One region of the Paenibacillus sp. FSL M7-0420 genome, then DNA from elsewhere that is predicted to be linked to it. Evidence: riboswitches for the same ligand, from Rfam matches in the RefSeq annotation. Region 1 holds a riboswitch; each other region holds the start of a gene.
The links. A riboswitch is a leader RNA that binds a small molecule or an ion and turns the genes downstream of it on or off. The one in region 1 is predicted to bind cobalamin.

Region 2: it holds a riboswitch for cobalamin, as region 1 does, so the genes downstream of both, MKX51_RS07545 (energy-coupling factor ABC transporter permease) here and MKX51_RS03270 (S-layer homology domain-containing protein) in region 1, are expected to answer to the same signal.
Region 3: it holds a riboswitch for cobalamin, as region 1 does, so the genes downstream of both, MKX51_RS00770 (anaerobic ribonucleoside triphosphate reductase) here and MKX51_RS03270 (S-layer homology domain-containing protein) in region 1, are expected to answer to the same signal.

Annotation. Positions count from the first base shown of each region.
Region 1 is NZ_JBBOCJ010000001.1:761,077-765,088, forward strand. Features, by position in the region: gene MKX51_RS03265 (GAP1-N2 domain-containing protein) at 1-877, shown strand, start outside; cobalamin riboswitch at 1,790-1,982, shown strand; gene MKX51_RS03270 (S-layer homology domain-containing protein) at 2,197-4,012, shown strand, end outside.
Region 2 is NZ_JBBOCJ010000001.1:1,771,391-1,775,402, reverse strand. Features, by position in the region: gene cbiQ (cobalt ECF transporter T component CbiQ) at 1-606, opposite strand, end outside; gene MKX51_RS07550 (energy-coupling factor ABC transporter substrate-binding protein) at 603-896, opposite strand; gene MKX51_RS07545 (energy-coupling factor ABC transporter permease) at 896-1,660, opposite strand; cobalamin riboswitch at 2,046-2,239, opposite strand; gene MKX51_RS07540 (ArsR/SmtB family transcription factor) at 2,379-3,311, shown strand; gene MKX51_RS07535 (IS4 family transposase) at 3,723-4,012, opposite strand, start outside.
Region 3 is NZ_JBBOCJ010000001.1:176,832-180,843, forward strand. Features, by position in the region: gene nrdG (anaerobic ribonucleoside-triphosphate reductase activating protein) at 1-6, opposite strand, end outside; gene MKX51_RS00770 (anaerobic ribonucleoside triphosphate reductase) at 3-1,988, opposite strand; cobalamin riboswitch at 2,298-2,528, opposite strand; gene MKX51_RS00775 (MTH1187 family thiamine-binding protein) at 2,869-3,177, shown strand; gene MKX51_RS00780 (sugar phosphate isomerase/epimerase family protein) at 3,226-4,005, shown strand.

The sequences.
Region 1 (4,012 bases):
CCATCTCGACACAGCAACGCCTGCCATGCAGACTGTCTACAATGAAGCCCGCGCCCAGCTGGCTTCGCCGCTGGCGCGGTGGGTCAGCCGCAGCCGATTTCAAATCCTGATCTCAGGGAGCATCCTCGGGATCATTCTGATTGCGGCGGTTATCCTGCTGAGTCAGCTTGGGGGACGCGGCAAGGATACAGCCGCGCCGGTGGCCAGCCCCAGCCCGCTTCCGGCAGTGACCGGAGGGGCCGCTGTAGCGGCCCCGGTCTCTGTCCGGCTTATCGGCGGTGATGCAGGAACCGGCGGGGATAGTGGCGGAGATGCAGGAACTGGTGGGAATAATGGCGGTGATGCAGGGACCGGCGGGAACAGTGGCGGAGATGCGGGAAGCGGAGGAGCAGGCAAGAGCAACAGCAGTAAGCTGGTGTTCAGCTTCACTGATGCGGCGGAATGCTCCGCCTTCAAGCCGGAGCGGATCAAGGTGGAGTCCGCCAGCGGCGTTACGGACTACGAGGTTAAGGCAACGGTTAGCAGTTGCCAGGTTGAAGCAGGCGCCGGAGTAGACGGCGGTGCGAAGAGTGAGGCAGGAGCCGGAGTGGACGGCGGTGCGAAGAGTGAAGCAGGCGCCGGAGTAGACGGCGATGCGGACAGTGAAGCCACCGCCCCTCCAGCGGCGGCGGGGACTCCTCCGTCACGCGTATACGAGGTGACGGTGGAGCTTTCAGCAGGCGCGAAGCTGGCGGCAGGTGATATGATCACCGCCGGAGGCTACTCGCTGAAGCTGGCGGCAGATCCGGGCAGCGCCCCGGAGGCCACAGCCACAGTCGCGCCTAGTGCGGAACCATCTGCTTCCGCAAGCCCGGAAGCAGACACGGATGCAGAATAAAGCAGCGGCAACAAGCTGGCTGTTTACATTTTTTAACTAGTGCGATCGGGTAACATTACCTTCAGAGATAGGTGTACTCTGTACAACTAAAAACAGTGAAAAGAAGGGCAGACCTATCCTAACTGTATTCCATACAACTAAATTTGCCCGAATGGGCGAAAAGCCGGATACAGAAGCATTTTAGGTGCACGAAATACAGCTAAAAGTACATTTGGCGGTAAATCAGACGATTTAGTTGTACAGATTGCATTTAAGCATACAGTGTGCACCTTCGTCGGGGAACGGCAGACCCTCAGCAAGCGAAGGAGTTAAATTAAAGACTGATTAGTTTAAACCTGATGATCGGCTAGCGGCTCATCCTACTTTACCTTAGCGTAGTGCATTTATTAGTGCTCCGGCAGGCTGGAATATGTGAAATGTAGCAGATAGTATGCTGACGTCCGTAAGTAGCTAATCTATCGCACTTTGTACACTAGAATCAGGCATATTGGAGCTTATATGGCGTTCTGTTGTATTCGGTACATTAGATTTTGGAAATTCGGCCCGGCGGAGGGTTCTTTGCCACAATCGATTGTATGAAATGCAGCAGAATGCGTTATCGGCCGCTTTTACACCAATTCTAATGTACATAATACAATCGCCTGCTGCCGCTGTCTCCGCTAGTACCGCCAACGTCTTAATTAACCAGCAGAAGAACGACTCCATAGTCCTGAATAGTACGATGTGCCGGGGTAGCGGGCATGTGCTGTTCAGGATTTTTTGGTGCGGGCTGGCCTTGGGGTGGCTGTGGCTGTAATAGAAATAGCTGGTCTATAGACATACAGGGGAATAGTAGCTATGATTGTTTCAGAATATTAAAAATTTAATAAGCTTTGGGAAAAGGTGCGGATGTCTAAGAGGCCGTACGCTGTTGCCAGCAGATGCTGGCAGGGCTATGTCTAATAGAGGAATCTGCTTAAAAGGGAAGTCCGGTGCAAGTCCGGCGCGGTCCCGCCACTGTAAGTACGGAGCAACTCCTGAGGAGCCACTGTCTGTTAATGGGATGGGAAGGCGGGGGAAGCGGTGAAGTATGAGCCAGGAGACCTGCCTTTTTCGTTGTTGTTTCTATTCTTCGGGGGTAAGAATGTGGAAGCAGATGCTGATATTGGCGAGGGCTGTATATGCTGTATTGTATGTAATGCGGGAGAGCAATCGGCTCCTTCAGCTGCCCTGTATTGTATTCTTCCCCGGCCGCCCTGCACAGGGCGGTCTTTAGGTTGCCGCTCTATTTGCGTAAGGAAGCAGGATTCATCCATTCTATTTCAGGAAAGAGGTTAGTTATGAAGAACCACTCTCTATCATCCAGATTCACACGGCTGGGACTAGCTGTCATTATGCTGTTCGCACTGCTGGGAGCAGCCGTAGCCCCGGCAGGACAAGTTGCTGCTGCACAGGCAGGCGTGACTTCCGCACCCGCGGTATCCGCTCTGCCCGCAAGTGAAGCAGCCAGCGTAACCGCTGCGGTCTATGCTACTGCGGAGTTCATGCTGAAGAACGGAGTCCAGTCGGATTGGCAGGCGATTGGCCTTGCGCAAGCGGGCTACAAGGTTCCAGCCGGCTATCTGAAGGCGCTTGAGGGCAAGGTGGCTGAGGCTAAGGGTGTTTTTGCCAGAGCTACGGACTATGCCCGGATCACGCTGGCTGTTAAGGCACTGGGCGGCGACCCGGCGAATGTGGCAGGCTATAACCTGATCGAGAAGCTGTACCATAACGATAAAATTACGGGCCAGACGCTGAATAATCCGGTCTATGCACTGCTGGCTCTGGATTCCGGCAGCTATACGATCCCGGCCAATGCAAAATGGACGCCGTCGAAGCTGCTGGCAGAGATTCTGGCGAAGCAGAACCCGGACGGCGGCTTCACCCTGACCACGGGTGCGAGTGATCCGGATATGACAGCGATGGTGCTGAACGCACTGGCTGGACACAAGCAGGAAGCGGCAGTGAATGCTGCTGGTCAGCGGGCGGCAGCCTGGCTGGCTAAGGCACAGGATAAGAACGGCGGATATGGCGACAGCAGCGAGAGTGTAGCTCAGGCCATCATCGGTCTGTCTGCCTTCGGCATTGATCCTGCAGGAGCAGATTACACGAAGGGTAACATCAATCTGGTCAGCAAGCTGCTGAGCTTCAGCGCAGAGGGCGGCGGCTTCGCCCACACTGCAGGCGGCAGCTCCAATCCGCTCTCTACAGAGCAGGCGCTGGAGGCTTTGGTAGCGTACAAGCTGTTTGGAACAGGCGGTAAGCTCTTTGACTTTAGCGGCACACCAGTGAAGAATCCTCAGGTAAGTGTCTCCGTTACTGTTGAGGGTCCAAATGGAACCTTGGCTGAAGGCAGCGTATACGCTGGAAATGTGCTTACGGCACTGGACAAGACAGCAGCAGCCAAGCGCCTGGCCCTGGTCAATGAAGCAGGCAATTATGTGACGGGGATCGGCGGCGTGACTGCGGGTACTTTTGGCGGATATGATGGCTGGATGTATGTAGTCGCACGCGGCGGAGTATGGATCTATCCAAGTGTAGGCATGGGCGACTTCGCACTGGAGGAGAATGACCGCATTGTGGTCTACTATGGCGGGGACAACACGCAGGTGGTTGATGCCGTAACCGTGACTCCCGCACAGCCGCAGCCTGGACAAGATCTGAAGGTGCAGGTAACCCAGAAACAATGGGTCTGGAATGAGGCGACCTTCACCTCCGATCCGGTAACCTCACCGGCAGCAGGCGTACAGGTAACCATTGGCGGTAAAACAGCAGTTACAGATGCTGCGGGCGTGGCTGCTATCGCCGGAGGACTGCCAGCGAATAAATATACCCTGACGGTTACGGGATATCTGAAGGATAAAACCCCAGCCATCGTCCGTCATACGGTCCCGGTAACGGTGGCTTCTGCTGCGGCGGACCGTCCGGCTTTTGCCGATGTGAAGTCGATCTCGCCTTGGGCGCTGGAGTCGGTATACACGGCGTATGACCGCAAGCTGATGAACGGTGTGAGTGAGAGCCGTCTGCTGTTTGCACCGAAAAAGAATATTACCCGTGCTGAATTTGCAGCGCTGCTGCTGCGGTTAACCGGGAACGAGCCGTCTGCGGCGTCTTCCG
Region 2 (4,012 bases), 1.0 Mb from region 1:
CAGCGCTCCTGCCATAGCCGCAGTCTCACGCAGCTTCGCCTTATAGCCTCTACGGCCTCCGCGCAGCCTGCGGGCCAGCAGCAGCCCATGCGCTGCATCACTCAGCAGGAATAAGAAGCGGTACATAATCAGCATCAGCTCCAGAACAATCTGCGGCATCCGCAGCCTGCGCAGCACCTGCAAAAGCTCACTGAACGGAGTAGTGAACATCAGGAAAAAGAAACAACTCATACAGGCAGAGATTCTGGCCAGCAGCTCCCCTGCCCGCTGAAGTCCCGCCGCTGTGACATATACGGGCAGATTCAGTCCCGGAAGCGGGAATATCCCTGCCTCTCCCGCAGCCGGATGCCCGAATTCCACGAGCAGCGCCGGTACGCTAAGCGCATAGAACAGCAGCGCTGTGCCGAACAGCATGCCATAAGCACGCAAGGGAATACGGGCCTGCAATACACACCAGGACATCATCCATAGGGTGATTGCAGCCTGTAGTACCGGATGTACAGTGTAAGAGAGCAGGAACATCAGGGCTGCGAACGAGCTTTTCCACATCGGGGATAACTGGCGCAGAGCATTATTGTAGGAGAGAACGTCAATCCGCCGAATCACTTGCTGCTATGCTGCTTCGTCCCGCCCTGCTTGCCCTTGAGCAGCCCCAAGGTATAACCGATCACACCGGCACCAATCGCTGCCTGCAATGCAAACAGCATACTCTCCGTCTCACCCGGCAGCTCGGTCAGCGGCTTGAACCACGGCTTATAGTCAGGATTCATCTCGGTAATCACACCTTCAGCCGCATCATCGGCCCCGCCGAATTCCCCATTGACCAGCAGCAGCGGCAGAATAACCAGCAGAATAACAACCAGCAGCATCAACCCATTTTTCCATTTATTGCTCATTAGGCTCTTCCTCCGTTCACCTTGCGTTTCAGAAGCGACAATTCATTCGGACTATACGATTTCAGCCAGTTCCAGAGCAGTACCGTCAACAGCCCTTCACTGATGGCCAGCGGGATTTGCGTCACGGCAAAGATGCCCCCGAATTTGAGAAAAGAAGCCAGCACGCCGCCATCCGCCGCCGGAAAAGCCACCGCCAGCTGAAAGGAAGTCACTACATACGTACTCAGATCCGCTACCGCAGCCGCACAGAACAACGCCAGCTTCTCACGGTCCGGCCGCTTCATCATCAGCTTATACACTGCATAGCCGGCAAAAGGACCCGCCACCGCCATCGAGAACGCATTGGCCCCGAGCGTAGTAATCCCTCCGTGCGCCAGCAGCAGCGCTTGAAACAGCAGGACAATCGAGCCGATTACGCTCATAGGCAGCGGCCCCAGCATAACCGCACCAAGTCCGGTACCCGTGGGGTGGGAGCTGCTTCCGGTCACGGAAGGCATTTTGAGCGCAGACAGTACGAAGGTAAACGCCCCGGCCAGGCCCAGCAGCAGCTTCAGTTCCGGATTCTCCCTTGTCATGGATTTCAGCTTGAAGATTCCGAGCACAAAAAACGGGATAAACGCCGTCCACCAGAACACCGCCCAGCCTACCGGCAGGAATCCTTCCATAATGTGCATTGCCCGGGCCGTCCCCGGTTCATTCAGCATAAAGTACACCGTAAATCCGGCAACCAGTGCCGCAAAGCTCCACCATCTGTGCTTTTTCATTTGTCACCCTCCATGTTTGTTGTTTTCCCATTACAGATCTTAAAGCCCAAGTGGAAACATCTTTGCCGTCCTTTTATAGGACGGTACGTTTCAGCGAGGAATATAAGGATGATTTATAGCGTGAAGCATAAAAATCCTTATATTCCAAAAAACCCACCCTAAAGGGTGGGAGTGTATGTACGCAGGCAAGTTCGATAGAGCGCGCTGCACGCAGCCAAGCGAAACAAGGTGCTTCTCATCGTCCCATCACTATGGGCCGTGTCCTTGTATCCCGCAGCTGTAAGCCGGGGGTCATCTCTAAGATTCCAAGATTCCTCCGGTCCATCAGGGCAGAACGCCTCTTCTCATTAACCTATCCGTACACCGCTCCTATCCGCGTAGAGTCGTGGTGTGCATCGACAAGGTAGGTCTCCTGGCTTGGAATACAGGCGCCGCAGACTTCGTCTTCCCCGGGGCTTCCCGAGTGACCTCATGAAGTGCAGCTCTTCCATACAGTGGCGGGACCGCTCGGGAGTTGCACCCGATTCCCTGTTATCCCTTGCCGCTTCCGGCAAGAGCACCTTGTTTCATCGCTAATTCATCTCACATCATAGCGGACCGGGCTTAGCGTGTCTGTGATATAAATTGGAAAAGCTGTCCTGAAGCCAATCATGGCTTGTAGAAATTTTATTTGAGTAATATAATTATTAACTATATAACCTGAACGTGGAGGCATCCGATGAAACTTGATCTAACCGAACAATCCCTGCCCGTGTACGAGGCCCTGTCCAGTACCGTGCGCCTGCATATGCTGCGGCTGCTGTCCGAGAAGCCCATGAACGTGAAGGAGCTGGCCGCAGCCCTCAAGCTCAGCAGTGCGATTATGACCATGCATGTGCGCAAGCTCGAAGCCGCCGGGCTGATCCGCAGCCATATGGCTCCCGGCAAAAGCGGTCTGCAGAAGATCTGTACACTGGCCGCCGACGGGGCTGAGATTGTTTTTCCGGGACAAGCCCGGACTCCGCGCAGGGGGTACCGCAAGGACATTCCGGTGGGGCATTATTCCGACTTCCAGATTGAGCCTACCTGTGGACTGTCTACGACGGAGAGGGTCATCGGACACTTTGACGATCCCCGTTATTTCTGGGACCAGGAGCGGGTGAACGCCGGGATTCTCTGGTTCGGCAAGGGGTTCGTCGAGTATAAAATCCCGAATTTCCTGCTGTCGAGCCAGCAGCCGGAGGAGCTTGCCATCACGATGGAGATCGCCTCCGAAGCCCCGTCGGTCAACAACAACTGGCCGTCGGATATTACCTTCACGCTGAACGGACAATCGCTCGGCTTCTGGACCAGCCCCGGTGACTACGGAGATAATCCGGGAAAATACACCCCGGCCTGGTGGCCTGCACTCACCAATCAATACGGCCTGCTCAAGCAGCTGCGGATTACGCAGTCAGGCACCTTCATGGATGGGCAAAAGCTGTCGGAGGTCACCCTGGATCAGGTAGGCATCCGCAACAAACAATGGACCTTCCGGCTCTCTGTCGAGGAGGATGCCGAGCACATCGGCGGCCTCACCCTGTTCGGCAAAGGCTTCGGCAATTACAACGAGGATCTTGTGTTTGAGTTGTTTTATACAGATGGCGTGGCAGATTTGCCGGGTTCTATATGAAAGCCAGATTAGGGTGTGTAGAAGGTAGGTAGGTAGGTAGGTAGGTAGGTAGGTAGGTAGGTAGGTAGGTAGGTAGGTAGGTAGGTAGGTAGGTAGGTAGGTAGGTAGGTAGGTAGGTAGGTAGGTAGTGGAGATAGATTAGTTAGACTAATTAGGTTAGTTTTCGATTCAGCTACTTTTGGAGCTAATGCTCCTCATTTCTGCTCATCGCCCACTTTCCGCCGACTCAGGTGCACAAATGCCAATGTCATTAAGATAAGTTCAAAGATAAGTTTGGAATTAATAAAGAGAATCCAAAACGGTATGGGGAAACGTCCTATGCCGTTTGTTTTTGGTGTAAGGAAGGAAAAAAGCGCATAGCAAACAAAGCGGATGGAAGATCCACTTAAAAAAATGTTCATGCGAACCGAATTATGCTACTCTGTAGACGAAGCTAATGGCGGATTTGCTACGTATTCTGCGTGTATTCCTTTGCCCAGGACGGGTGAGACGAATCGGCAACATATTTTTGCGAATCAAAGCTTCCACATCAGGCGGGGGTCCATCGCCCTTGGAGCGCAGGAAATGTCTACAGACGTGAACGGCCACCGTGAAGTTGACTTGGTAGAGGTGCCGTTTATCCTTTTGGGAAATGACTACGTGCGAGGTAATCATTTCAGCGAAATTGTAGAGGATCATTCTTGCGAATATCTCTTGGGTAA
Region 3 (4,012 bases), 580 kb from region 1:
GTTCATAGATGCTTAACACGGTCCCGGACTTCGGCTTGCTTGGCCGCATTGAAGCGGGTCTGATAGTCACCGGTCAGATACCCGGTAACCCGGCGCAGACGGCGGATATGGGTGGTATCCTCATGGGCATTGCAGGTCGGGCAATTCGTACCGATGACCCCTTCATAGCCGCAGCCGGAGCAGCGGTCAATCGGATGGTTAATGCTGAAGTAGCTGATGTCCTGCTCCAGCGCGTATTTGATGATTTTGACGAAGGCTGCAGGGTTGCTCCGGGCATTGCCGTTCAGTTCGACATAGGAGATCGCTCCGGCGTTGCAATATTCATGGAACGTGGCTTCCAGGCTGATCTTCTTGGCTGCGCTCAGTTCATGGTAGACCGGAATGTGGAACGAGTTCGTATAATATTCACGGTCGGTTACCCCAGGGATAGAGCCTAGCACCTTGCGGTCGATCTTGGTAAATTTGCCGGAAAGACCCTCGGCCGGCGTGGCGAACAAGGTGATGTTGAGGTTAAGCTCCTCGCTCTTGCGGTCGCAATATTCACGCATGTGGCGGACGATGGCTACAGCCTTGGCGTGAATCTCCATATCTTCGCCGTGGTGCTTGCCGTACATGGCCTTCATGCATTCCGCCATCCCGATGAAGCCCAGTGACAGGCTGCCGTGCTTCAGCAGTTCGCCTACACTGTCATCAGGGGCAAGCTGCTCGCCGCCTTCCCAGACGCCTTCACGCATCATGAAATCGGAGGCTTTGGCCTTCTGGGAAGCCTGGATACGGAAGCGGTGCAGCAGGCCGTCCAGCGCAATATCCATATAGTGATTGAGGTCGTCGAAGAACCCTTCTTCATCAGCAGCGAGGCGGCGGCCGGTTATCGTGCCGTGGGCCAGTCCAAGACGCACCAGGTTGAGCGTGTTGAAGGACAGGTTGCCTTTGCCGGAGCAATGGTTGCGTCCGAAGCGGTCGCCGAGCACACGGGTCCGGCAGCCCATCGTAGCGAACTCGGTATCCGGGTCAGCCGGATCGTAATACTGCATGTTCAGCGGAGCGTCCAGATTGGCGAAGTTCGGATACAATCTGCGCGCCGAGCACTCCGCTGCCTTCAGGAACAGCTCGTAGTTAGGATCACCCGGTTGCTGGTTAATGCCTTGCTTGCATTTGAAGATCTGAATCGGGAACACCGGCGTCTCCCCGCTGCCCAGTCCATTCATCGTGGCCGTCAGCAGCGAGCTGATCACCAGCTGGCCCTCCGGGGAGGTGCAGGTGCCGTAGTTGATGCTGGTAAAAGGAATCTGGCCGCCGGAGCGGCTGGACATCGTATTCAGGTTATGTACCATACTCTCTGCGGCCTGCAGGGTCTCGCTCTGCGTCTCCTTCAGGGCAAAACGGAAGGCCCGCGGATACTGCTCAGCCAGATCGCTGCGGCTCATCGTAATCTCCCCAAGCTCCGAACCCTCTGCGTTCTCCTCGAAATACTCCAGACCTTTGCGGAAGAGCTTGGAGAAGGATTTGGTCACATAAGGGGCCAGATCATAATCCAGCTTGTTGGCGGACACACCGCCGTACTGCGCATTCTGCTGCGACTGGAAAATAATCGCCACCAGCGACATCGCCGTCATAATCGAGTTGGGAGGCCGTACGCTGCCGTTGCCGGTGTTGAAGCCTTCACGGAGAAGCCGTTCGAACGGGATGAAGATGCAGTTGGTAGTTCCGATGGCGTATTGATCCAGGTCATGTACATAGACGACATTATCCAGGGTAGCCTGTACCAGCTGCGGCGGCATGGTGAAGTTGCGGGCATACCATTTGGAGTATTCACTGCCGAACTTGCTCATTTTGCCGGAGAAGCTCTCCCCGTTCAGGTTCGCATTCTCGCGCAGCAGATCCAGATCCCGGCTGTCGATAATATCCCGTCCCAGATGAATGACCTCTTCCAAAAGATCCTCCTGTGCAGCTTGTCCTTCGTTATAACGTTTCTCCAGCAGCGTCATTATATAACTCTCTCCTCTCGGGTATTGTAAGCGTTAAAAAAGCACCCCCGGCCGGGAAGGCCGGAAATGCCCGAATGCATGATGCAAAGATCCGGGAAACGGAAATTTGCCTGTGGTCTGGGTGGAACATACGAGCAGACACAAGGGCGATAGCTTACGCCCGTTCTTGTATATTCCGCAGAGCCGATACCTGAAAATAATCCCCGATCGTCCTCAGGTATCGGCAGCCTCTGACCCGAATGACGGAAGGCTAACTCTGCTATTGCAGGCCGCATACGGACACCTCCCCTGTTCCTCGCAGGAGTCTAAGCGGTGCCACCGAAACAGGCAGGTCTCCTGGCTTCCGGCAACTCCTCCGGCGCCTTCCCGGGGGGCTTATTCCGCCCCTTAGTGGCAATTAGCCGGAGAATGCGGCCCTGGGCATCGCACCCTGGGAGCATCCGGTTACAGTGGCGGGACCGCAGCGGTTTTGCACCGCGCTTCCCTATTAAGTCGCACCTCTATTACAAGAGGTGAAACACCCGTTTCTACTATATTTTGTTGTTATCTATTAAAGCTACCGCAATATATTGTGTTTGTAAATGTTTTTTTGCAATCCCGCACGGGGAGCGGGTTCGGCGCTTTTACTCACAGCTGATCCACAGTTAGTCCACAGGTAATCCACAACTTTCCTCTGAATCTGCCGTGAATGTTTCATAAAATCTCCGAAAATACGCCACAAAGAATCCATAAATAGAGTGCGTCTAATCCTGGTAATCATTTTGACGGATATTAATAGAATAGAGAGGGTGCAGGTGATTTGTAGCAAGCCTGGCGAAGCGTTACAATAAAGAGGAAAAGTTAGAGGCAGGCACATCAGATCATTAGGAGGCAGTTCACAATGGCAATTGGCGAAGTGACCGTTATTCCGGTTGGGACAGGCAGCACCAGTCTCAGCAGCTATGTGGCCGAGATGCAGCGCGTGTTGGAGACGGTGGAGGGCATTACCTATGAGCTTACTTCCATGGGTACGATTATTGAGGGTCCGGTAGCGCGGATTCTGGCTGCGGTAGAAGCGCTGCATGAGTCGCCGTTCACCGCCGGGGCGCAGAGAGTCTCAACCTCGCTCAAGATCGATGACCGGCGCGACAAGACCTCGACCAGCCGCAGCAAGCTGGAATCCGTGGAGCGCAAGCTACAGGGGAAGTAGCGGGAATATAGTATCCAATCAGAAATGACGATAAGGAGCGGATTCTTCATGACAACAGCAGCACAGCAGATCGGAATTCAAATGTATACACTGCGCGACCAGACGGAGCGCGATTTCCTCGGCACACTGGCCAAGGTGGCAGAGATGGGGTACCAGGCAGTGGAATTCGCCGGTTATTTCGGTGTATCTGCAGGGGAACTGCGCCGTAAGCTGGATGAACTTGGCCTGGCGGCCCCCTCGGCGCATGTAGGCCTGGACTTCAGCAGTCTGGATAAGATGGAACAGGCCTTAGCCAAAGAGATTGAATACGCGGTAGAGCTCGGACTGCAATATATAATCACCCCGTCGGCACCGCTTCCGCCGAATCCTTCCATAGAGGATGTAACGAGAATCATTCCATTCCTGGAGAAGGCTTCCGCGATGGTCCGGGCGGCGGGGATGCAGTACGGCTACCACAACCATGATTATGAATTCAAAGAGGTTGACGGCAAGGCGGTCATCGATATCTGGCTGGAGCAGATTCCTGCCGAGCATATGCTGGCTGAGTTTGATCTGGGATGGGTATACAGGGGTGGAGCCCGGCCCGTTGATTATGTGTCACGGTACGCCGGCCGTGTTCCGCTGGTTCACATTAAGGACTTCGGAGCAGACAATGAGGAGACCGATCTCGGAAAGGGAGAGGTCGATTTCCGGAGCGTCTTCGAGATCGCGGAGCAGAGCGGAATTCTCTATTATATTGTAGAACAAGAGGCTTATGAGGTATCCTCCCTAGCAAGCGCTAAGCTCGCGCTGGATTATTTCCGCGGGCTGGGACTGATGCACGGCTAATGCACGG